Regions from separate parts of the Nocardia sp. NPDC051052 genome, predicted to be linked through region 1. Evidence: riboswitches for the same ligand, from Rfam matches in the RefSeq annotation. Region 1 holds a riboswitch; the other holds the start of a gene.
What was found. Region 1 has a riboswitch for cobalamin ahead of metE (5-methyltetrahydropteroyltriglutamate--homocysteine S-methyltransferase). Riboswitches for the same ligand answer to the same signal wherever they lie in the genome.

Region 1 (11,872 bases):
CTCCTCCACCTCGGTGAGCGGCGCGGTGTGCCCGCCCGCGGCGTCGATCAGCACCTCGTGCAGGTCGGACACGAGGCGCGCGTCCGAGTCGGCGGCGAAGAACTGGACGTCGAGGTCGAACGTGGAGTTGAGTTTCAGCAGCACCGGGATGGTGAGCGGGCGCTGATCGCGTTCCAGCTGGTTGAGATAGCTAGGTGACAGATCAAGCGACTTGGCGAGCGCCGCCTGGGTGAGTCTGCGTTCCTCGCGCAACCGCCGTAAGCGAGCGCCCGCATACATCTTCCGCACGGAAAGATCGTAGTCCTGGGTCTTCGCAATCATCGCATTTCCGAGGTTCTTCTACCTGGAAATATGCTGCTGCAAGGTATTTTGCGCGATGTCCCGGCTGCGTAGCATGCGAAGAGCCACATCGGGCGGGCGTGGCGGAGACACGCATCCGCTGCGCTCGCTATCAGTCGTCCAGGATCACCGCCTGTGCGGCGATCACTGTGGAGCCGTTGAAGGTGACCGCGGGGGAGCCGTACAGGCGGTAGCCCTGCTCGAGCAGGCCGCTGATCCGTTCACAGAAAGAGGCGTCATCGGCACCGGTGATCAGGCGGTAACGCAAAGGGTGGTCGTCCATGTTGCCAGCCTAGAGCGGGGCGCTGACAGTCGCTGCGGGTCAAGGGCTTCCGAACCGAGCAATTGCTTGGTTCAATCGAGAGGGCGTTGCGCACAACGCGGTTCGCCCGCCCGGCAGCAGAAAGTGAGCCCCGCCCATGCCGACTCCCGACGAACTCGTCCGCGATATGTGCCGAAGCTGGTCCGACCCGGACCCCGACCGGATCGCCGCCTTCTTCGCCGAAGACGCTGTGTATCACAATATTCCGATGGAACCGGTGGTCGGCCGCACCGCCATCCGCGACTTCCTCGTCGGCTTCCTGACCACCTTCGAGGGCGTCGACTTCGACATCCACCACCAGATCACCTCCGGCAGTGTGGTGATGAACGAACGTACCGACACCTTGCGCACCGCGGGCAAGGCCATTCCGCTCCCGGTCACCGGCGTCTTCGAGGTAGCCGACGGCGCCATCGTCGCCTGGCGCGACTACTTCGACATGGCCGCCATCAACCGCGCCTTCAACCTGGAAGGATGACCGACTCCAGTCCCGGGAAATCCGTGGCACCTGGCCGGAACCGAACCGCCACGTCACGCGTCGAAGGTGGATAGGGGCGATTCATGGAGTGGTTTCACTAGGTGCGAGGAGGGGTTGGCATGGATCGGTGCCCGGGGTGTCACACGGCGTGGCGACGAGGGATGAGTGCCAGATCGCGGCAGCAACCGGTCACGCGGGCCGTAGAGCCGTGCGAACGGTATACATCACGGCGGCGGCAGGCGCTACGACCGGAGCCTGAATCCGAGTAAGGCGCGGGGTCGGTGCCTCCCGCTGGGGCGGCGGCACCGACCTTCAGTGGGAGGCGTTCTCGGGAAGTAGATGCGCGAGTAGCAGTTTGATCAGCAAGAGGGGAGCGAACCAGGCCACCACGTGCGGGATGGTGAGCATGCTGGCGGCGATGGTGAGTGCGAGGGCGGTGGCGCCGAAGGCAATGGGGCGGCGTAACTCGCGTGGGGCGGTCGTGACGAGTAACGCGCCGGCCAGGGCCAGGCCATAGATGGTGGCCGCCGCGAGCCAGCTGAATCCGGGGACCACCAGGGCGAGCAGGAACGGCTGGAGGTGGATGGCGACGAAACCGAGGTGGTGCAGGGCGGTCCGGCCCGGCCGGTGGTACCAGCGCTTCGCCGACTCGGTCGCGTTGACGACCGCGCCGCCGAACATGTCGAAGGCGACGAAGGTGACTACGGCGCTGCCGAGCCAGGAGAGATCCGCGTGCAATGCCAGGCCGAAAGCCAGTGCGGCGCCGAGGAATGCGGCGCCGAAACCGGCGGCGACCTCGCCTGCCGTAGCGTTCGGGGCGATCAGTCGATCTGTGAGTGTCATCGACGGATTCCTTCCACGCATATCTGCACCACCGGCTCGGCCAGCGTGCGCAGGGGCACTGTCGGGTCGACCAAAGCCTGGATGAGGCAGCCTTCGATAGCTCCGACGATGACCGCGGCATGCCGTTCGTCGATGCCGGGTCGCAAGGTGCCGTCGGCCTGTGCCTGCCGCAGCAGATCCCCTATGGCCGAGCGATATTCGCGATATACCGCCGCCATATCGAGCGGCGGGTTGGCCGCCCAGACATCCAGCAGGACGCGCGCATGGTCGGGATGCGCGGCGAGCAGTTCGATCGTCCCTCGGATGAGTTCGGCAAGGCGGTCCAGCGCCGCTCCGGTACTGCGCTCGGCAAGCACCTGCCCCGAGCGTGCTGTGTAACTCTGGAAGACGCCGACCAGCAACGCATCACGGCTGTCGAAGTACAGGTACACGCTGCCCTTGGCGATACCCGCCTCGGCGGCGACATCCTCGATGCGGGAGGCGGCGAAGCCCTTGCGTGCGAACACGCGGACCGCGGCATCGAGGATCTCCTCTCGGCGGGCCGCTCGGTCGACTTTCTTCGGCATGCCACGATTATGAATGACTGGTCAGTCATAAACAAGAGGCACTGCTGGCCGGGCATAGTTCAGCCCCCTCCGAGAACACGAAGGGGGCTGAACTTCAGCGAACCGTCGAGGCGATCAGCGCACGGCGGCCGCGGCGGCGACCATGTTGCGCAGTGACGCCTCCACCTCGACCTGGCCGCGGGTCTTCAGGCCGCAGTCGGGGTTGACCCAAAGGCGTTCGGCGGGAACGGCTTTCAGTGCCGCGCGCAAGGAGGTGGTGATCTCCTCGACGCTGGGCACCCGGGGCGAGTGGATGTCGTAGACACCCGGCCCGACGCCGAGGTCGAAGCCCGCCGCGTTGAGGTCGTCGAGCACCTCCATCCGGGAGCGGGCCGCCTCGATCGAGGTCACGTCGGCGTCCAGCCCGGCGATGGCGTCGATCACCTCACCGAACTCCGAATAGCACAGGTGGGTGTGCACCTGGGTGGCGTCCTCGACGCCGGAGGTGGCGAGCCGGAACGACTGCACCGACCAGTCGAGGTAGGCCTGCTGGTCGGCCTTGCGCAGCGGCAGCAGCTCGCGCAGCGCGGGCTCGTCCACCTGGATGACCCGGATGCCCGCGGCCTGCAGGTCCACCGTCTCGTCCCGGATCGCCAGTGCGACCTGCCGTGCCGAGTCGCCGAGCGGCTGGTCATCACGCACGAACGACCACGCCAGGATGGTGACCGGCCCGGTGAGCATGCCCTTGACCGGCTTCGCGGTGAGCGACTGGGCATAGCTGATCCAGTCGACGGTCATCGGCGTCGGCCGCCGCACATCGCCGAACAGGATCGGCGGCCGCACGCAGCGGGAGCCGTAGGACTGCACCCAGCCGAGCTCGGTGGCGGCGAAGCCGTCGAGCTGCTCGGCGAAGTACTGCACCATGTCGTTGCGCTCCGGCTCGCCGTGCACCAGCACGTCGAGGCCGAGCTTCTCTTGTAGCGCAATGACATCGGCGACCTCGGCGCGCATCCGGCGGATGTATTCCGCCTCGTCGATCTCGCCCTTGTTGAACGCGGACCTGGCCAACCGGATCGCCGAGGTCTGCGGGTACGAGCCGATGGTAGTGGTCGGCAGCGGCGGCAGCCGCAGCTCTTGCTGCTGCAGCACGCGACGTTCCTCGGCGGGTGCGCGCCGGATCGCGTTTGGGCCGAGCTCGGCCAGCCGGGCCCGCACCTGCGGGTCGTGTAGCCGGGTGTCGGCCCGCCGGGCCGCCAATGCCGCACGGGTGTCGGCCAATTCGGTGCTGATCGCCTCGGTGCCGCCGGTCAGCGCGGTGGCCAGCAGGCGAACCTCGGCCACCTTCTCGGTGCCGAAGGCCAGCCACGACCGCAGCCGCTCGTCCAGCTTGGTCTCCGCGGCCAGCGTGTACGGCACGTGCAGCAGCGAGCAGGAGGTCGAAACCGCCACCGACGCAGCGGAACCGAGCAGCGTGCCAAGGGTGGCGAGCACGGCGTCGAGATCCGCGCGCCAGACATTGCGGCCGTCGACCACGCCGGCCACCAGCAGCTTGCTCGCCAGTGCCGGAATGCCCGCCACATCGGAAACGCTAGTGCCGGAGGTGAAGTCGAGCGCGACGCCCTCGATATCGGTGCTCGCCAGCGCGTTGAGCGCGGCATCGGCGTGGCCGAAGTACGTGGCCACCAGGATGGCCGGCCGCTCGGCCGACGCGGTCAGCTCGGTGTAAGTGCCTCGCACCAGCTCGATTTCGGCCTCGGTGAGGTCGGTGACCAGCGCGGGCTCATCGATCTGCACCCAGCCGATGCCTGCCTCGGCCAGCAGCCGGAGCAGTTCGCGGTACAGCGGGACGATGTCGGCGAGCCGGTCGAGTGGTGCGCCGCCGGTGGCCTTGGCCAGCTTCAGGAAGGTGATCGGGCCGACCACCACCGGACGAGCGGGCGCACCGAGCGCGAGTGCCTCGCGCACCTCGTCGAGCAGCTTCTCCGGGTTCAGCGAGAACGCGGTGTGCTGGTCGATTTCCGGCACCAGGTAGTGGTAGTTGGTGTCGAACCACTTGGTCATCTCTAGGGGTTCGATCGAGTCGTTACCGCGTGCGGCGGCGAAGTAGCGGTCGAGCGGATCGGCGATCCCGGCCACCCGCGGCGGCAGCGCGCCGAGCAGTAAGGCCGTGTCGAGCATTTGGTCGTAGTACGAGAAGGTGCCCACCGGGATCGAATCCAGGCCTGCCGCTTGTAGTTCGGCGAGTTGAGCGTGCCGCAGGTCGCGCGCGACAGTATGCAGCTGATCGGCATCGATCTTGCCTGCCCAGTAGGCCTCGGTGGCCCGCTTGAGCTCACGCCGCGGTCCGACCCTAGGTAGCCCGAGAACCGTTGCGGTGAACGGTGTCTGATTTACAACAGTCACGTTGTCTCTCCAGTGCTGGTGTCATGGGCCGTCGCCATACGGGCCACGCGGCTACCGGAGATACGCCAGGAGATTCCGACAACGGAGCCCCGACACATCAAGTACTGGTAGAACCGCGCGCCCAGGTCCACGAGGCGGTGGCCGTCGGATACGGCGTACCCGACACGGCTGGCAGGTCTTCGGACTCACAGGCACCGGCCTTGTCGGCCGACCTACTGGCCGTCGCTTCCCGGGCGTTGTGCGTCCAGTGCGTGTGACGGCGGTCGTTCCTGCTTACCGCTGCGGGACAGTCCCGGATTCTCACCGGGTTCCCTCTCGCCCGTCCGCCCTTTCGAGGCGGCCGAACTCGGCTCCGCAACACGACGACGGGGCTCCATCTCGTACGTGCGCGGTGAACCAGCTGCACCCACCAGCATAGGGCGCGCGGCGACAGCGCGGGGCGACCGGGCGCGGGAGCAGTGGCGCTCGAGCAGCAGGCACACCCCATTTGGTCATCTGTCCAAGTCTGTGAGGAAGCCCACGAGGTCGCGTGTAGCCCGCTTTTCGCATTTATGTCTAAAGTTGTTCCCTCAGGGGAGGGCTCCGGCGCGGGGATCTATAGCAGGAGTGCTTGTGGTGGCTGAACGGTCGGTATCGATCGTCATTCCGGCATATATCGGGACGGCCGACGGCCGTGATCTGCTCGATATACAACTAGGCGCCTTGACGCGTCAAGATTATCCGGGGGAATTCGACGTAGTCATCGCCGACAACGGCTCGCCGATCGACGTGCGCGGTCATATCGAAAGTCACCCACTCCGAGAGCGACTGAAGCTTCGGTATGTTGACGCGTCAGGCGGGCCCGGTGCCGCGTTTGCCCGAAATGTCGGAGCTAGCAGTGCTCTGGGTGAGGTGTTGCTGTTCTGTGATCATGACGACCGCGCGTACCCGAATTGGGTCAGCCGCATGGTCGAGTTCCTCGACGAGGGCTATGACCTGACTTGTTCTGCGATCGAGGGTGATTCGCTCAACGCGGAGCACCCGCGCCGCGTCGCCAACATCCCGGCACCTGACCAATTTCAGCCACCTGGCGTTTATGCGCCTGTGATCATCGGTACGAGCATGGCATGCCGCGCGGAGGTCTACCGTAAGCTCGGCGGCCAAGATGTCAGCTATGCCGCCAACGAGGATCTCGAATTCGGCTGGCGAGCGCATCGGGAGGGATACCGCCTCGGTTATCTGGCCGAGGCTCTCGTCGCCTATCGGTACCGTCGGGGTTTCCGTCCCGGCTATCGGCAGGGACGCAGCAGGGGCCTCGGTTTAGCGCGGCTGAACGCCGAATTCCCCAATAATGGTTTACCTGAGCTGCACCTTCCTGAAGTTTTGTTACGGATGATTCGGCTGCCTTTTACTCGTGGATTAGTCGCCGAGGAACGCGGACTGATGATCGGCCTCGCTGTCGGTCAGTTCCGCGGCGGCTTCCGGTATCGCACGATGCACTGGATCTGACGATGTGACGTCCCGGTGAACGGATCTTCACCACGCCGCGGTACCGGGCTGTGCGCAAGCTTGCGAAGGCCCCTTCCGTGTCTGTGCGGCGGCTGGGTCCGGGTACCTTAGGCCCATGTTCACCAAAGTTCTGGTTGCCAACCGCGGCGAGATCGCCATCAGGGCCTTCCGCGCGGCCTACGAACTCGGCGTGGGGACGGTAGCCGTCTTCCCGTACGAGGACCGCAATTCGGTCCATCGGATGAAGGCGGCCGAGTCCTACCAGATCGGCGAACAGGGCCATCCGGTCCGGGCGTATCTATCGGTCGACGCGATCGTCGACGCGGCCAAGTCGGCGGGCGCCGACGCCGTCTACCCCGGCTACGGCTTCCTGTCCGAGAACCCGGACCTGGCGGCGGCCTGCGCTCGCGCGGGCATCACCTTCATCGGTCCGTCGGCCGAGGTGCTCGAGCTCGCGGGTAACAAGGCACGCGCCATCGCCGCGGCCAAGGCCGCGGGGCTTCCGGTGCTGCGCTCCAGCGCGCCGTCCGCGGACGTGGACGAGCTGCTCGCCGCGTCGCACGAGCTGGACTACCCGATCTTCGTCAAGGCGGTGGCCGGTGGCGGCGGGCGCGGCATGCGCAGGGTCGCCGACGCCGAGCACCTGCGCGAGTCCATCGAGGCCGCGTCGCGCGAGGCCGAGTCGGCGTTCGGCGACCCGACCGTGTTCCTCGAGCAGGCCGTGGTGAACCCGCGCCACATCGAGGTACAGATCCTGGCCGATCAGCACGGCAATGTGATGCACCTGTTCGAGCGCGACTGCTCGGTGCAGCGCAGGCACCAGAAGGTGATCGAGCTCGCGCCCGCGCCGAACCTGGATCCCGAACTGCGCGACCGCATTTGCGCCGACGCGGTGGCCTTCGCCAAGGAGATCGGCTACAGCTGCGCTGGCACCGTCGAGTTCCTGCTCGACGAGCGCGGCAAGCACGTCTTCATCGAGATGAACCCGCGCATCCAGGTCGAGCACACGGTGACCGAGGAGATCACCGACGTGGACCTGGTGCAGTCGCAGCTGCGGATCGCGGCGGGGGAGACCCTCGAACAGCTCGGGCTCAGCCAGGAAACGGTCAGCATTCGCGGTGCCGCGATGCAGTGCCGGATCACCACCGAGGACCCGAACAACGGCTTCCGCCCCGACACCGGGCGCATCACCGCCTACCGCACGCCGGGCGGCGCGGGCATCAGGCTCGACGGCGGCGCCAACCTCGGCGCGGAGATCGGCGCCTACTTCGACTCGATGCTGGTGAAGCTCACCTGCCGTGGCCGCGACTTCGGCGCCGCGGTGTCGCGAGCCCAGCGTGCGCTCGCCGAGTTCCGAATTCGCGGTGTTACCACCAACATTCCGTTCCTGCTCGCGGTGCTCGACGACCCGGACTTCAAGGCGGGGCGGGTCACCACGTCCTTCATCGATGAGCGTCCGGAGCTGCTCAACCAGCGGGGGTCGGCGGACCGCGGTACCAAGATCCTCACCTATCTGGCCGACATCACGGTGAACAAGCCGCACGGCGAGCGGCCGACGACGGTTTACCCGCACGACAAGCTGCCTGCCATCGACCTGTCGGTGCCGCCGCCGGGTGGTTCACGGCAACGTCTGTTGAAGCTGGGCCCTGAGGGTTTCGCGCAGGCGTTGCGTGCGCAGAAGGCCGTGGGAGTCACCGACACCACCTTCCGTGACGCGCACCAGTCTCTGCTTGCCACTCGCGTGCGCACCAAAGGCCTGCTGGGTGTCGCCGGGCATGTGGCCCGGCTGACCCCCGAACTGCTGTCGATCGAGGCCTGGGGTGGCGCGACTTACGATGTGGCGCTGCGGTTTCTGTACGAGGACCCGTGGGAGCGGTTGGCGGCCTTGCGTGAAGCCGTGCCGAACATCTGTTTGCAGATGCTGCTGCGCGGCCGTAACACCGTGGGCTACACGCCGTATCCGGATCAGGTGACGCGGGCGTTCGTGTCCGAGGCCACCGCGACCGGTATCGACATCTTCCGTATCTTCGACGCGCTCAACAACGTCGATCAGATGCGTCCGGCGATCGATGCGGTGCGTGAAACCGGTACCGCCATAGCCGAAGTCGCGATGAGCTACACCGGGGACCTGTCCAACCCCGACGAAACCCTCTACACCCTGGACTATTACCTCAAACTCGCCGAGCAGATGGTCGACGCCGGCGCGCACGTCCTCGCGATCAAAGACATGGCCGGGCTGCTGCGTGCCCCCGCGGCCGCCACCCTGGTCACCGCGTTGCGTAGCAACTTCGACCTCCCGGTCCATGTCCACACCCACGACACCCCGGGCGGGCAGCTCGCCACTTACCTGGCGGCGTGGCAGGCCGGTGCCGACGCCGTCGACGGCGCCAGTGCCGCGATGGCCGGAACCACCAGCCAGCCAGCGCTTTCCGCGATCGTCGCCGCCGCGGCGCACAGTGAACACGACACCGGGTTGAACCTGTCGAACGTGTGCGATCTCGAGCCGTACTGGGAAGCCTTGCGAAAGGTGTACGCCCCCTTCGAGTCCGGGTTGCCGGCGCCGACCGGCCGCGTGTACACCCACGAGATCCCCGGCGGTCAGCTGTCCAACCTGCGTCAGCAAGCCATCGCGCTGGGTCTGGGCGACCGGTTCGAGGAGGTCGAAGCCAAATACGCTGCCGCGGACCGGCTCCTGGGCCGCCTGATCAAAGTCACCCCCTCCTCCAAGGTCGTCGGTGACCTCGCGCTCGCGCTGGTGGGTACCGGCGTCGATATCGAAGACTTCGCCGCTGATCCTGGTCGCTACGACATACCGGACTCGGTAATCGGTTTCCTGCGTGGCGAACTCGGCACCCCCGCGGGTGGCTGGCCCGAACCGTTCCGCAGCCGAGCGTTGGCCGGACGTGGTGCGGCCAAGCCGGAGACCCCGCTCACCGCGGCCGATGAGGCCGGGCTCGCGGGCACCTCCGAGGAACGCCGAGCCACCCTCAACCGGCTCCTGTTCCCCGCTCCCACCGCCGAATTCAACGCGCACCGGGAAAAGTACGGCGACACCATGGGCCTGTCGGCGAACCAGTTCTTCTACGGCCTGCGTCACGGTGAAGAACACCGAGTCCAACTCGAGCCGGGCGTCGTCCTGCTCATCGGCCTAGAGGCTATCTCCGAACCCGATGAGCGTGGCATGCGCACGGTCATGTGCATCCTCAACGGCCAACTGCGTCCCGTCGCCGTCCGTGATCGCTCCATCGCCAGCGACATCCCCGCCGCGGAGAAGGCGGACAAGGGCAACGCCGGTCACATCGCGGCCCCGTTCGCCGGTGTCGTGACGTTGGCGGTGTCCGAGGGTGATGCGATCGCGGCGGGCGACACCGTCGGCACCATCGAGGCGATGAAGATGGAGGCCGCGATCACCGTGCCGCGGGCGGGCACCGTCGGCCGGGTCGCGATCGGCCAGGTACAGCAGGTCGAGGGTGGCGACCTGCTGATCGAGCTGGCCGTGCGCGAGTCCGAATGACTCGGATCGTCGCCGGAACGGCGGGCGGGCGGCGGCTGCGGGTGCCGCCCGCCGGGACCCGCCCGACCTCCGACCGGGTGCGTGAGGCGCTGTTCAACGCGCTCGACGCGCGCATCGACTTCGACGGCATCCGGGTGCTCGACCTGTACACCGGGTCGGGCGCGCTCGGGTTGGAGGCGTTGTCTCGCGGGGCCGCGCACGCGTTGCTCGTCGAAGCCGATCGCAAGGCGGCCGCGGTGGTGCGCGGCAATATCGCCGACCTCGGGCTGCCCGGCGCGGAGCTGCGCCTCGCGACCGTGGCGAGCGTGCTGGCACTCGGTGGCGCGGGCGAATTCGACCTGGTCCTGTCCGACCCGCCCTACGCGGTCGACACCGACGCCGTGCTCGACGACCTGCGGGCGCTCGCCGACGGCTGGTTGCGCCCCGACGCCCTGGTCGTCGTCGAGCGGTCCAGTCGATCACCGGAAATCGCCTGGCCTGCCGGTTATTCGGCGATGAAGCCGCGCAAGTACGGCGAAACGCGCATCGAGATGGCGACTTTCGACTAGCCGTGTGGTTTCGCGCACCCTCCGTGCCGCGGGACCCGGCCGCACGATAGCGTCTGACCATGGCAGGAGCACTGTGTCCCGGGTCCTTCGACCCCGTGACCAACGGACACATCGACGTCTTCGCGCGGGCCTCGGCCCAGTTCGACGAGGTCGTTGTCACCGTCAATATCAACAAGAACAAGCAGGGCATGTTCACCGTCGACGAGCGCATGGAGATGCTGCGCGAGGCGACCGCACACCTGCCCAACATCCGGGTGGAGTCCTGGTATGGCCTGACGGTCGACTTCGCCAGGGAGCAGGGCATCACGGCCATCGTGAAGGGCCTGCGCGACGCGACCGACTTCGGCTACGAGATGCAGATGGCCCAGATGAACAAGAAGCTCTCCGGCGTCGACACCTTCTTCATCGCCACCAACCCCGCCCTCAGCTTCCTGTCCAGCTCACTGGTCAAGGAGGTGGCGACCTTCGGCGGCGACGTCACCGACATGCTCCCGCCGTCCGTGCACAAGCGCCTGCTCACTCGCCTGGCCGAGCTGGCCCGCCTCTCCGGGAATTCAGGCCAGACTCAGGCGCGTTGACTGCGACGTTGGCGCCCGGCGGTCATAGTCGGCGGGGGTTAGCCGGTACCCGGTGAGTTACCCATGTGCTCGTGAGATCAGTTGTCGAGTAGCGAACCATTGCGGTCGCGTGCTGCTCCACAGTGAGCTGACGCAAATCAGCCCCGGCCCCAAAGGATTTGGGACCGGGGCTGATTCCCCTCACTCGACGAGGCTTAGAAAACCAAGCCACGCAGGGCTAGGAAGCGCATGCCACCGACGACCGCGGTGATGCCGAGGATGGCCGTTGCCTCCGCGGTGCCGCCGATGGTCGGGGCCCAGACGTCCAGTGCCGCCAGGCCCGCGGTGGTGATGGCGAGGCCGACCAGGGCCAGGCCGCCGCCCTCCCACTGTGCGGTGAACCAGCCGACCCGGCCGCTGGCGTGGAAGGTGAGCTGGCGGTGCAGCTCGTTGGCGATCACCGTGCTGACGATCGAACCGACCACGTTGGCGAGCAGCGGGCCGATGCCGTGCATGGCGAAGAACAGCAGCACGTAGGCGATATTGCTGGACCCACCGACCAGCGCGAAACGAATCAGCTGGGCGAAGGCGCGGTCGCCGCGCAGGTAGGTCATCAACTGCTCGAACCGTGCCTGCGCCGGCGGTGCGGTGAGCACCGGGTACGGGCCTACCCACGGCATGAAGTAGCTGGTGGTGCTAACTCCCGCCGATCTCTGTAGATCCAGAACAGTCATTGTTTTTCCGATCGAACTCAAGCCTTCGGTGGGACAACAGCGACGGTGATCGCTTCCTTCCCGCCGACTCTTGATAGGTCCCGCTTTCACACAGTCGGGATCTG
Region 2 (11,872 bases), on a different contig from region 1:
ACCAGTTGGTCGGCTCCTCCGTATGTGGCGCGCGCAGGACCTGGAAGACTTTATCGAGACCTTCCTGGCCGACGACATCACGTACGCCGACGTATTCAGCGTTCTCTGCGGGAACCCGAACAGTCAGATCGCCTTGGGCGACCTTCAGGACCAGATACTCTTTTTGCTCACCCTTGATGGTGCGAGTCTCGATAGCTTCGATCAGCGCCGCTCCGTGGTGGGGGTAAACGACGGTGTCTCCGACCTTAAAAATCATGTGTCCCGTGCCCCTTTCGATGTTCACAGTTTAACATGCGACTCGGTAACGGCGCGATCAACTGTGCAGGTCAGGGCCACAACGAGGCGGCGGCGGGGCTTGACAATGACCGCCTGTTGTGCATTATGTTGTGCCAGAACGGGTTACCTCCCCGCGCTGCCCCCGTCCCGGCCCCCCGACCTGACCTGGCAGCGCGTCCGCGATCCGCCGATGCTCGACCGATCTGTTACCAACGACCCGCGCGTCGCGAGCCCCGGCTCTCGGTCCGCTGGCGGAACTACTACGCTGCCTAGTTACTACTCTCCCTTGCGGAGTGACCCGGTCGACATGGAGGGACAACCCGTGACTGCCCTGAAAGCTGTGACCGCCCTGAAGAAGGCGCGACGTCGCATGGTGCCGGTTGCCGCACTCGCCGCGGGCGCGGCGATCGCACTGACCGGCTGTAGTTCGGGCCAGATCTCGCAGACCGCGGACCAGGTTGCCGCGATCAACGGCAACCACGCCGACATCGGCAAGATCGCGCTGCGCAACGTGCACATCGTCTTCCCCGCTCAGGGCACCGAATACAACAACACCAAGGGCGGCAAGGCGGTGATCGCGCTGTCGATCATCAACAACAGCCCGTCGGTGCCCGACGAGCTGACCAGCCTCACCACCGACCTCGGGACCGTGAAGATCACCCCGGCGACCGGCAAGGCGACGGTGGAGCTGGCGCCGCAGCAAACCGTGGTCGCGGCCACCAAGCCGGTCAAGGCCGCGTCACCCGCGGGTGACGCGCACGGCGCGGCGCCGACCTCCCCGGCCGCGCCGACCTCGGCCAAGCCGGACGCGCACGGCACCGACCACGCCGACGTGGCCGAGGCGACCACCGATCCCGAGGCGCACCCGATCCTGATCGAGATCACCGGCCTGTCCAAGGACATCACGCCTGGCCTCACCTACAACGTGGCGTTCAACTTCAAGCAGAACGGCACCGTGCAGGTCCAGGTGCCGGTCGACGCGGGCGCCACCGAGCGGCACGAGTCGGACAAGTCCGGCGCGGCCGAGGCCGAGCACACCGGCGGACACTGAGCGTCTAGCCCCCTTACAGAGACGGCTGCCACACCAATCGGTGCGGCAGCCGTTCTTTATCCGGCCTGGCGCGAGCCGCGGGCGGGCATGTTGTCGGACGCGGTACGTAAGGTGCGCGTGTGGCAAAGACCAGGTCGATCTTCCGGTGCTCCGCCTGCACGCACGAGGTCGCCAAGTGGGTGGGTAAGTGCCCCGACTGCGGCGCGTGGGGCACCGTCGACGAGGTAGCCGTCGCGGCGACGGGTGCGGGCGCACCGGCCAGGCGCGCGATGCTGCCGAGCACCGCCGCCGCCCCGATCTCCACCATCGACTCCAAGATCACCAGGGCGCGGCCGACCGGGGTCAGCGAGCTCGACCGGGTGCTCGGCGGCGGCGTCGTCCCCGGCTCGGTGGTGCTGCTCTCCGGCGAGCCAGGCGTCGGCAAGTCGACGCTGCTGCTCGAGGTCGCGCACCGCTGGGCCAGGCAGCACGACGCGAAGTCGCTCTACGTCACCGCGGAGGAATCGGCGGGACAGGTGCGGCTGCGCGCCGACCGCACCGGCGCGGTGCACGAAAGGGTGTATCTGGCCGCGGAATCCGATCTTTCGACCGTGCTCGGGCACGTCGAGCAGGTGCGGCCGACGCTGCTGGTGGTCGACTCGGTGCAGACCATGCTCGCGCCCGAGGTGGACGGCGTGATCGGTGGCGTCACCCAGGTGCGCGCGGTGACTTCGGCGCTGACCTCGCTGGCCAAGGCGAGCGGGATCGCGGTGCTGCTGGTCGGGCACGTCACCAAGGACGGCAATGTCGCGGGCCCGCGCACCCTGGAACACCTTGTCGACGTGGTGCTGCAGTTCGAGGGCGACAAGAACTCGTCGCTGCGCATGGTGCGCGGCCTGAAGAATCGCTTCGGCAGCGCGGACGAGGTCGGCTGTTTCGAGCTGCACGAGGACGGCATCGCCTGCGTCGACGACCCGTCCGGCCTGTTCCTGCACCACCGCACCGATTCGGTGTCGGGCACCGCGGTCACCGTAGCGATGGACGGCAAGCGGCCGTTGGTGGCCGAGGTGCAGGGGCTGACGGTGGAGACCGAGATCCCGAATCCGCGCCGCGCGGTCAGCGGGCTCGACTACAACCGGGTTGCGATGGTGCTAGCCGTGCTGCAGAGCCGCGGCAAGGTGTTCCTCGGCAAGTCCGACGTGTACGCCGCGACGGTCGGCGGCATGCGGCTGCTGGAGCCCGCCGCCGACCTGGCCATCACGCTCGCCATCGCCAGCGCCAATTCCGAGGTGGCCATTCCGGCGGGCTGGGTGATCCTCGGCGAGGTGGGCCTGGCCGGCGAGGTGCGCAAGGTGACCGGCCTCGAGCGCAGGCTGGCCGAGGCCGAGCGGCTCGGCTTCACCACCGCGCTGGTGCCGCCCGGTTTCACCCCGCTCAAGCGTGGCGGCATGAAGATCCACGAGGTCGCCGACGTGCGCTCGGCCATCCGCATCACCGGCACGCGCAAGCAACGCGCGCAGAAGGAGCCGAAGGAAGTGGCACCCGATTTCTAACGGGCCCAGCCGAATCCGGGTTTGCTCAGGCCGGCGTCAGATTGAACGGTTCCGGCGAGCTGTGCAGCGAGCCGAATTGCGCGATGACCTGGTACGCACCGGCGGGCACCGGCACCCGCTCGCCGACGCAGCCCTGCTGGGACGTGGTGCCCGACCAGCGCACCGTGAACAGCGCCTGCTCACCGGGTTTCAGGTTCCGCTGGTTCGACTCGTCGACCGGCGAGCAATCCGAACCCGTCCAGAACCGGCGCTGACCGTCCAGCGACAGCACCGACGCCTGGATCTGGGCCAGGTTCATGTCCCGCTGACACGGCGAGCTGGAGATGTTGGTGATGACGATCCGGAAGTTCGGCTGCTCGCCGACCCGATAGGTCGGCTGGTCCACACTGATCTTGATCGCCAGCGACTGATCGGGGCACTGCCCCGGCCCCTGGGCGGGCTCGTTCGAGGCGGGCGAGGCGCCGCTCGACGTCGCGGGCGCGCCGGATTCGCTTGGGCCCGCGGCCTTTGTCGTGGTGACATCGGCGGGCTTGCTCGTCGTCGTAGACGACGATCCGGCCGCGACGGACTTGGTGTCACCGGGCGAGTCGCCACCGCGGGACACCGTCAGCACGAGCCAGATGACCAGCGCCAGCGCGACGACCAGTGCGCCGATCGCCAATGCGCGACGACGCCAATAGATCTCCGGTGGCAGCGGTCCATTCGGTTCCAGCACGCCTCAACGGTAAGGGCACGACCGGGCGCGATGACTCATGCGCACGGCGTGTCGGTCCGGAATACGCGATCGTGGCGAGTAAATTCCGGCCCGCACGCTGGGCAAACGGCGGCGACCCCGGCTCAGGCGAGCTCGCCGATGTTGCCGACGACACGCTGCAACTTCACCTGTCCGTCGGCGAGCTTGTATGTGACACATGCGATCGCGCATTCGCCGGTCGCGACGCGCTGCGAGATGATCATCGACCGCTGCATGAGCAGCCTGCTGGTCTCGACCACATGCCTGGCCTCCATCTCGTCGACGGTGGACAGCCCCTCCCTGCGGCCGATCAGAATGGAAGGCGTGACCCGCTCGACCACGCTGCGGATGAATCCGCCTGGTACCTCGCCGCCGTCCAGCGCATCGATGGTGGCTTTCACCGCGCCGCAGCTGTCGTGCCCGAGCACCACGATCAGCGGAACGTCGAGGACCTGTACCCCGTACTCGATCGAACCGAGCACCGAGCTGTCGACGACGTGGCCCGCGGTGCGTACCACGAACATATCGCCGAGGCCCTGGTCGAAGATCAACTCGGCGGCGACCCTGGAGTCACCGCAGCCGAAGAGGATCGCGGACGGATGCTGGCCATCGACGAGCTTGGCTCGATCGACAGCGCCCTGGCTAGGATGCTGCAGCGCACCGGAGACGAAACGGTCGTTGCCTTCACGCAAAGACTTCCAGGCACTGATCGGATTTGAATCAGGCATACCCACCATTGTGCACATGGCTTGTGTTACCAGCGAGTTCGTTTGGTTACGGGTCGGCAAATACCGGCCAGCGGCAGTAGGACAGGAACCGTGAGGAAAGCACCGAACAGCATCGATGCGGACGTGTTGCTCGACTGGTACGAGGAGACCGCGCGCGACCTACCGTGGCGTCGCGGCGAGGTCACCGCGTGGCAGATCCTGATGAGCGAGATCATGCTGCAGCAGACCCCGGTGGTCCGGGTCGAGCCGATCTGGCGGGAATGGGTGGCGCGCTGGCCGGTGCCCTCGGCGATGGCGGCCTCCTCGCAGGCCGAGGTGTTGCGCGCGTGGGGCAAGCTCGGTTATCCGCGCCGGGCGCTGCGGCTGCACGAATGCGCGCGGGTGCTGGCCGCTGAGCATGGCGACGAGGTGCCCACCGAGGTGGACGTGCTGCTCGGCCTGCCCGGCATCGGGGCGTACACGGCGCGGGCGGTCGCCTGTTTCGCCTACGGGCAACGGGTTCCGGTGGTGGACACCAACGTTCGTCGGGTGGTTGCCCGGGCCGTGCACGGTCGCGCCGAGGCGGGGAATCCGTCGTCGCGGGATCTGCCCGAGACGGAAGCGCTGCTGCCGCAACAGATCGACCGTGCGGCCGTGTTCTCGGCCGCGCTGATGGAACTGGGTGCGACGGTGTGCACGGCGCGCACACCGGACTGTTCGCGTTGCCCCTTGCCGACTTGCGCATGGGTCGCGGCGGGCCGCCCCGTCTCCGAAATCGTCCGTCGCACACAGAAATACGAGGGCACCGATCGCCAGGCGCGCGGCAGGCTGCTCGACGTTCTCCGCGGCGCGACGGGTCCGGTGGAGCGAGTCAGCCTGGACCTGGCTTGGCCGCGCGACCCCGGTCAGCGCGCCCGGGCACTGGACTCGCTGCTGGTCGACGGACTGATCGAGCAGACCACAGACGGCCTCTTCGCGCTCGCCGGGGAGGGCGGCAATGCCCCCTGACCCCACAGCCGCACGCCTTTCGGAAATCAAGAAGTGCGCGGGGAGTCAGGACGGGTGCGACTCGGGGGTGAGGACGCGGCGGAGGAAACGTGCAACGGCGGTGCGGTATTGCCCGGGTTGGTCGTCGTGCACGAGATGGGCTGCGCCGGAAACGAGTACGTAGTCGGCATCGGGATGCGTCTCGGCCATCTGCCGCATCTGGCCGGGCGGGGTGATGGTGTGCTCGCCCTCGAGCAGCAGCGCGGGCACCCGGATGGCGTGCCACTGTGGCCAGAAGTCGCGGCTCCCCCACTCGTCGGAGATATCGCGGAACGTCGCCACCGATCCGTGCAGCCGATATCCGTCCGGGCCGTGCTCGAACGAATTGAGGAAGTACCGCCCGGCGACCGGCCCGAAGAACTTCAGCACCGCGTCCGCGTTCGGAAACGGTTGCGGCCACGCCTCGATCATCGCCGCCCAGTTCGCCGCCGTCCGGCCGGTGAAATCCGGGGCGATGTCCTCGATCACCAGCGCGCGCACCCGCTCGGGGTAGGTCGCGGCGAACACCCAGCCGTGCAGCGCGCCCATCGAATGCCCGATCACCACCATGGATTCGGTGATGTCCGAGGTCGCGGCGGCCAGATCGGCGACGAATGCCTCGGTGGTCAGCTCCTCCGGTGCCGGCCTGCCGTGCCCGGCCGCGTCGAAGGTGTAGACGTGGCCGTAGTCGCGCAGCCAGTCCAGCTGCTCGTGCCAGGTCCTGGCACTGCCCATCAATCCGTGCAGCAGCAGGATCGGTACACCCGCTCCGCCTTCGTCGTGCAACACCCCGCTGATTCTGCCGGGCTCGCTCGCGCGGTGTGCGGTACCCCCGATATGACCCATACCGGGCGGTCGTATTGTCGAGCCCATGGCTGTTGTGAAGATCAACGCGATCGAGGTTCCCGAGGGCGCGGGCCCCGAGTTGGAGAAGCGGTTCGCCCACCGTGCGCACGCGGTCGAGGGCTCGCCCGGTTTCCTCGGCTTCCAGTTGCTCCGGCCGGTCGCCGGTGACAAGCGGTACTTCGTTGTCACCCAGTGGGATTCGGAAGAGTCGTTCACGGCGTGGCGGGACGGGCCCGCGCGCGAGGCGCACGCAGGCGAGCGGCAGCAGCCGGTCTCCACGGGTGCGTCGCTGCTGGAATTCGAGGTCGTCCTCGACGTGTCCGCGAAGGCCGCCGACTGACGTTTCGAGCGTTGCCGGGCAGGCTGACCTGCCCGGCGACTCGCCCGGCACCGGGGTGCCACCGCGCTGGTCGTATTGACGGCCGGTGCCTCCAGGTGTCACAGTTCGAATGACAAAACGCGAGGGTGATGCGGGAATCCGGTGAAATTCCGGAGCGGTCGCGCCACTGTGTTCCATGCACCGAGTTCCTGGGTGCCGGATAGCCAGACACCGGCATCTTCGCACCCATTCGACGGGACGCGCATCCCTAGGAGGACTCACATGGCAATCGCGCATTCGCCGAGCCGGGCAACCGATTCACTGGCCGCTGTGCTCGTCGCAGTCGGTGTCGTTCTACTCGCACTGCTCACGCTGTACCTGGTCGGCTTCGATCAGGGCGTCATCTCGCGCAGCGGGATGTACCTGCATGAGCTGATGCACGACGGACGCCACCTGCTGGGCCTTCCGTGCCACTGACCTCAGCCAACCCGCCGACTCCGTCGGCTGCCGTCCCGCTGATCGGTTCACTCAAGACCCTGTTGCTGCGCGGCCTGCTGGCCGGTCTCATCGCCGGTCTGCTGGCCGCCTCGGTCGGCTTCTTCGTCGGCGAGCCGAAGGTCGATGCCGCCATCGCCATCGAGGAAGCCGGTTCGGCGGCGGCGGATCATCCGCACGGCGCGCAGCCGGAGGGGACCGGCCATTCGCACGGTGACGAGGAAGAACCGCTGGTCAGCCGGACCGGACAGAAGGCGGGACAGTTCCTCGCGCTCGGCCTGGCCGGTCTCGCGCTCGGTGCCATCTTCGCCTCCGTCGCCCACTTCGCCCGCCGCTACAGCACGCTGTCCGGGCCGAAGCTCGCGCTCGGACTCGGGCTCGGCGGCTGGGCCGCGATCGTGGCGGTGCCGTTCTTCAAGTACCCGGCGAACCCACCGGCGGTCGGTGATCCGGAGACGATCAACCAGCGCACCCTGCTCTGGGTGGCCGCCGTGCTGCTCGGTCTGGTGGCCGTCGGCGCGAGCGTGTACGTCTACAAGTTGCTGCGCGGCCGGCTGAGCACGTTGCGGCTGATCGGCGGCCTCGCCGCGTTCGTCCTCGTCGCCGCGGCGGGCTACATCCTGCTGCCGGGCATCAACGAGGTGAAGGCGGACTTCCCGGCCGCGCTGCTGTGGCAGTTCCGGGCGGCCTCGCTGGCCGAGACCGCGACGCTGTGGGCCTGCCTGGCCCTCGGCTTCGCCGCGCTCAGCGAATTCGCCACGCGCAGTGATACTCCGGTACGAGAGTCGATCGCTACCGCGGGCTGATCCGCGTCCAGAAGACGAAGGGCAGTGTCGGTGTCATGACCGGCACCGCCCTTTCCCTTTGGCCCGCACCGCTGCGTTCGGGCGCACCAGCGCAACCACCACGCCCCGTCCGCGTCGCGTTCGTCGGTCTGGTTGCCGCCCTGCTCGCCGGGGTCGCCGAGGCGATCGTGCAGACCGCGCTACTGCTGGAGCGCGACGAGGTCGACCTGGCGGGCTTGGCGACCGGTCTCGGCGTGCGAGTCGGGATCTACCTGGTCGTGCTCATCGTCGCGATCCGAATGACGCACGGCGCCCGCTGGGCCCGCATTCTGCTGACCTTCGGCATCGGCGTGATCGGCCTGCTCTCCCTGATCATCGAACCGCTCGCGGCGCTGCTGTCCGCGGACAAGTTCGGCGACCTCTTCGCCCACATCACCGTCGAATCCGCGCTGATCGGCATGTTCCGCGCGGTCCACGTCGTCGCGGTCCTGGTGGCAATCCCCGCGATGTACCGCCCCGCGGCCCGCCGCTACTTCTCCCCCGCGCGGCGGCAGTGACGGAGCAGGCGGGTTAGCTCACCCCCGGCGAGTTACCCACGTCCGCACGAAATCAGTTGCCGCCTAACGCGACTGCCCGGTTTACCCACGAGGGGTGGTAAACCGGGCAGCTTCGTCGGTCGTTACGCCAGTGCCGCGTCGAGGAGGATGTGGTCGACGCCGGCCAGGGCCTTGCTGACCGGGCAGCCCGCCTTGGCGGCCTCGGCCGCGGCGGCGAAGCCGTCGGCGTCGATGCCGGAGACCTTGCCGCGCACGGTCAGCTTGATGCCGCTGATCCGGAAGCCGCCGGCCGGGTCCGGGCCCAGGGTGACGTCGGCGCTGACATCCAGGCTCTCCGGGGTGCCACCCGCATTACCGATCTGGGCCGAGAGCGCCATCGCGTAGCAGGACGAGTGCGCCGCCGCGATGAGCTCCTCCGGGCTGGTGGTGCCGTCGGCGTCCTCGGCCGAACGCTTCGGGAACGACACGTCGTACTTGCCGACGCCGGAACTGGCCAGCTCGACCTGTCCCGAGCCCTCCTGCAGAGTGCCGGTCCAGGCAGTACGCGCGGTACGTGTAGGCATCACAGTCCTTTCGGTTCCGCCTCGCCGAGTATTCAGGCCAGAGTTAGGTGCCACCGCGGGTGCGTTGGCGGCCGACGGTGAGGCGCGGGTCACGTTACCCCGTACCCGGCGAGTTACCCATGTCCTTACGAAATCAGTTGTCGCATCGGGCTATTGGATACAGAACGAGTGCTGTCACTCGGGATTGGTGACCCTGGCCAGCACGATGCCACCGATGATCAACGACAGCGCGAACACCCGGCCCGCGCTGAGCGGATCCTTGTTGAACACGACGCCGAGGCCGATGGCGCCGACCGCACCGATCCCGGTGAAGATCGCGTACGCGGTACCGACCGGCAGCGTCTGCATGGCCCTGGACAGCAGATACACCGCGGTGACGCCGAGCACGAAGCAGATCACGGTGGGCACCGGGCGGGTGAAGTTCTCCGTCGGTTTGATGCTCTGCGACCAGACGATCTCGACCAGGCCCGCGATGCCGAGGACCACCCAGTTCATCTCAGTACTCCTTCGCGAGATCGCGGGCGGCGCCGAGGGCGAGCGCGTACGACTCGTCGTGCTTGCCGCGCAGGTGCGCCAGCGCGGGATCCTGGCGGGCATTGGCCAGTTCGGCATTGATGAAAACCGTGTCCTCGACGGCGAAATGGCCCGCGAAGAAGTCGCGCAGGAAGCGCTCCTGGTAGTCGAAGGCGGCCTTCGGCGCACCAGGCGAGTAGGCGCCGCCCCGGGCGGTGGTGACGACGAAACGACGGTGGCCCAGCGACATTCGCGGGAACGTCACCTGATCCAGCCATGCTTTGAGCGACGCCGGGACCGAGTAGTTGTACATCGGGGTGCCGATCAGGATGACGTCCGCGGCAAGCAACTCGGCCAGCAGCGTTTCCACGATCGCCCATGCGACGGCCTGTTCTGGCGTACGCACTAGTTCGCTGAGCCGACGCAGGTCGGTGTTCTGCCGCGCGAGCACCGCGTCGCACAGCTCGGTCCATGCCTCATCGATGAACGGGATCGGGTCGGCCGCCAGATCCCGGTAGTGGTAGCCGCCGTCGGGGTTCTCGGCGCGCCACGCGTCGGCGAAGACGGCACTCAGCTCGCGACTGATCGAGCTGGTGCGTGCGCTGGCGTCCAAGTGCAACAACGTGCTCATAACTAGACCTCACTCTGGGTTTACGCGACTTCAATTGGACGATGTGTCCACTTATCCCAGGGATCGACAGTATCGACAACCGGACACAATGTCCACTTATTCCAGAACTCGGGTACAGTCAGCGCATGACCAGGCACACGGATCTGCTCACCGGGCAAGCGGCCGCCCCGGCCGAGCGCGCGGACGCGGCTCGCAACCGGGCCAAGGTGCTCGCCGCGGCCGCGGAGCTGTTCACCACCCGCGACCCGCGCGCCGTGACAATGGACGACATCGCCAAGGCGGCAGGCGTCGGCCGCGGCACGCTGTATCGCCGCTACCCGGACACGAATTCGATCGCCGTCGCGCTGCTCGACGAGCACGAACGGGCGCTGCAGGAGCAGTTGATCGGTGGCGCACCGCCGCTGGGACCCGGCGCGCCACCGGCGGAACGGCTGGCCGCATTTTTCGCCGCGATGGTCGAATTGCTGGACGCGCACGCGAATTTGGTGCTGGGTGCGGAGACCGGCGGTGCGCGATTCGCGACGGGGTCGTACGGATTCTGGTATGCCCATGTGCGAGCACTGTTGGTGGCGGGCAAGATTCGTGCGCCGGACGCGCTCATCGATCCGTTGCTCGCGCCATTGGGGGCCGAGGTCTATCAGCAGCAACGCAGCCGAGGGCTGACCTCGGCACAGATCGCCGACGCGCTACGACAGCTCGCGCACGCCGTGCTCGACTGAGCCGCGAAAAGCCGTTGATGGTTGTCCATCAACGGCTTTCGGCAGATAACTCACACCAGATCGCGTCTGCGCATCAGCCACAGGGTCCCTACTACGAAGAGCGCGAGGTAGATCCCGAGCATGATCAGCGATTCGGTGCGCGACAGGATGTCGAGCACACCGGGCGTCCCCGCGCCGACCGTCCGCATCGCCCCCGCCATGGAGCCCGCGGCAGTACCGGGCAGGTGATCGGTAATGATCGCGATCGGCGAGAAGATGGACGCCACGCCGCGCAACAGGTTCTCCACCACCAGCACCCACACCAACCCGAGGCCGACCGCCAGCGCCGGGCCGCGAGCGATGGTGCCGATCAGTGCGCCCGCCAACGTCCACATGCCGAGAATCACTATGCCCGTGAGGATTCCGAGCGCGGACTGGTGCGGCGACGGCAGCGCGAGCGCCTGCGACTGCGTCGCGCCGATCAACGCCGCCACCCCGGTGTCGACGACGAAGGCGGTGAGCACCAGTCCGATCACCACGACGACGAGGCTCACCAGCACGCCACCGACCGCGCTGATCCGCGACGGCCCCTGGGTGAACACGGTTTTCCAAGTGCCCCAGCCATATCCGCTGCCGGTGGTCAGCGCGCCGAGCACCAGCATCAGCGCGCCACCGAACATCGCCATGCCCTGGGTGAACACCTCCGGCACCGCGGCGGGCAGCATCTGGTGCAGCAGTGCCTCTTTCGGCAGGCCGTTCGACATCCGGCCCGACTCGCCCGAGGTGTAGGCGAGATAATTGAACAGGTAGGCGAAGGTGAGGTTCAGCAGGATCCAGGTACCGAGGAGGATCCAGAACGCGGGCCACTTACGCAGCCGCAGCGCCTCCGCCTTCGTGCTCGCCAACAGGTCTTTCACGGTCATTTCGCCACTTCCAGCTGAGTCATTTCGAAAAACACTTCTTCCAGGGACTTCTCGTCGATCCGCAGCTCGAGCAGATCGGCACCCGCCGCGATGACCGCCCGGGCCACCGCGGGCGCGGTGCCGTTGCCCGCCTCGATCCGGATGCCGCTCGACGTCAGCATCGCGGCGCGCTCGCCGACCACCCCGCGCACGGCCGGGAACGCCACCTCCAATGGCT

Region 2: linked by a shared signal. The riboswitch ahead of ACIBCN_RS12165 (CbtB-domain containing protein) and the one ahead of metE (5-methyltetrahydropteroyltriglutamate--homocysteine S-methyltransferase) in region 1 are both predicted to bind cobalamin.

Annotation. Positions count from the first base shown of each region.
Region 1 covers NZ_JBITFL010000004.1:280,453-292,324, forward strand. Annotated here, with positions in the region: gene ACIBCN_RS15215 (short-chain fatty acyl-CoA regulator family protein) at 1-288, opposite strand, end outside; gene ACIBCN_RS15220 (DUF1737 domain-containing protein) at 452-622, opposite strand; gene ACIBCN_RS15225 (nuclear transport factor 2 family protein) at 759-1,136, shown strand; gene ACIBCN_RS15230 (hypothetical protein) at 1,449-1,979, opposite strand; gene ACIBCN_RS15235 (TetR/AcrR family transcriptional regulator) at 1,976-2,545, opposite strand; gene metE (5-methyltetrahydropteroyltriglutamate--homocysteine S-methyltransferase) at 2,660-4,927, opposite strand; cobalamin riboswitch at 5,080-5,287, opposite strand; gene ACIBCN_RS15245 (glycosyltransferase) at 5,543-6,415, shown strand; gene ACIBCN_RS15250 (pyruvate carboxylase) at 6,531-9,929, shown strand; gene rsmD (16S rRNA (guanine(966)-N(2))-methyltransferase RsmD) at 9,926-10,477, shown strand; gene coaD (pantetheine-phosphate adenylyltransferase) at 10,537-11,055, shown strand; gene ACIBCN_RS15265 (GtrA family protein) at 11,250-11,768, opposite strand.
Region 2 covers NZ_JBITFL010000003.1:389,177-401,048, forward strand. Annotated here, with positions in the region: gene carD (RNA polymerase-binding transcription factor CarD) at 1-256, opposite strand, end outside; gene ACIBCN_RS12130 (hypothetical protein) at 599-1,327, shown strand; gene radA (DNA repair protein RadA) at 1,447-2,859, shown strand; gene ACIBCN_RS12140 (hypothetical protein) at 2,885-3,574, opposite strand; gene ACIBCN_RS12145 (carbonic anhydrase) at 3,697-4,320, opposite strand; gene ACIBCN_RS12150 (A/G-specific adenine glycosylase) at 4,411-5,307, shown strand; gene ACIBCN_RS12155 (alpha/beta fold hydrolase) at 5,353-6,114, opposite strand; gene mhuD (mycobilin-forming heme oxygenase MhuD) at 6,197-6,511, shown strand; cobalamin riboswitch at 6,590-6,745, shown strand; gene ACIBCN_RS12165 (CbtB-domain containing protein) at 6,773-6,967, shown strand; gene ACIBCN_RS12170 (CbtA family protein) at 6,958-7,791, shown strand; gene ACIBCN_RS12175 (hypothetical protein) at 7,827-8,327, shown strand; gene ACIBCN_RS12180 (OsmC family peroxiredoxin) at 8,450-8,890, opposite strand; gene ACIBCN_RS12185 (DMT family transporter) at 9,065-9,385, opposite strand; gene ACIBCN_RS12190 (FMN-dependent NADH-azoreductase) at 9,387-10,034, opposite strand; gene ACIBCN_RS12195 (TetR/AcrR family transcriptional regulator) at 10,160-10,753, shown strand; gene ACIBCN_RS12200 (ABC transporter permease) at 10,804-11,655, opposite strand; gene ACIBCN_RS12205 (ABC transporter ATP-binding protein) at 11,652-11,872, opposite strand, start outside.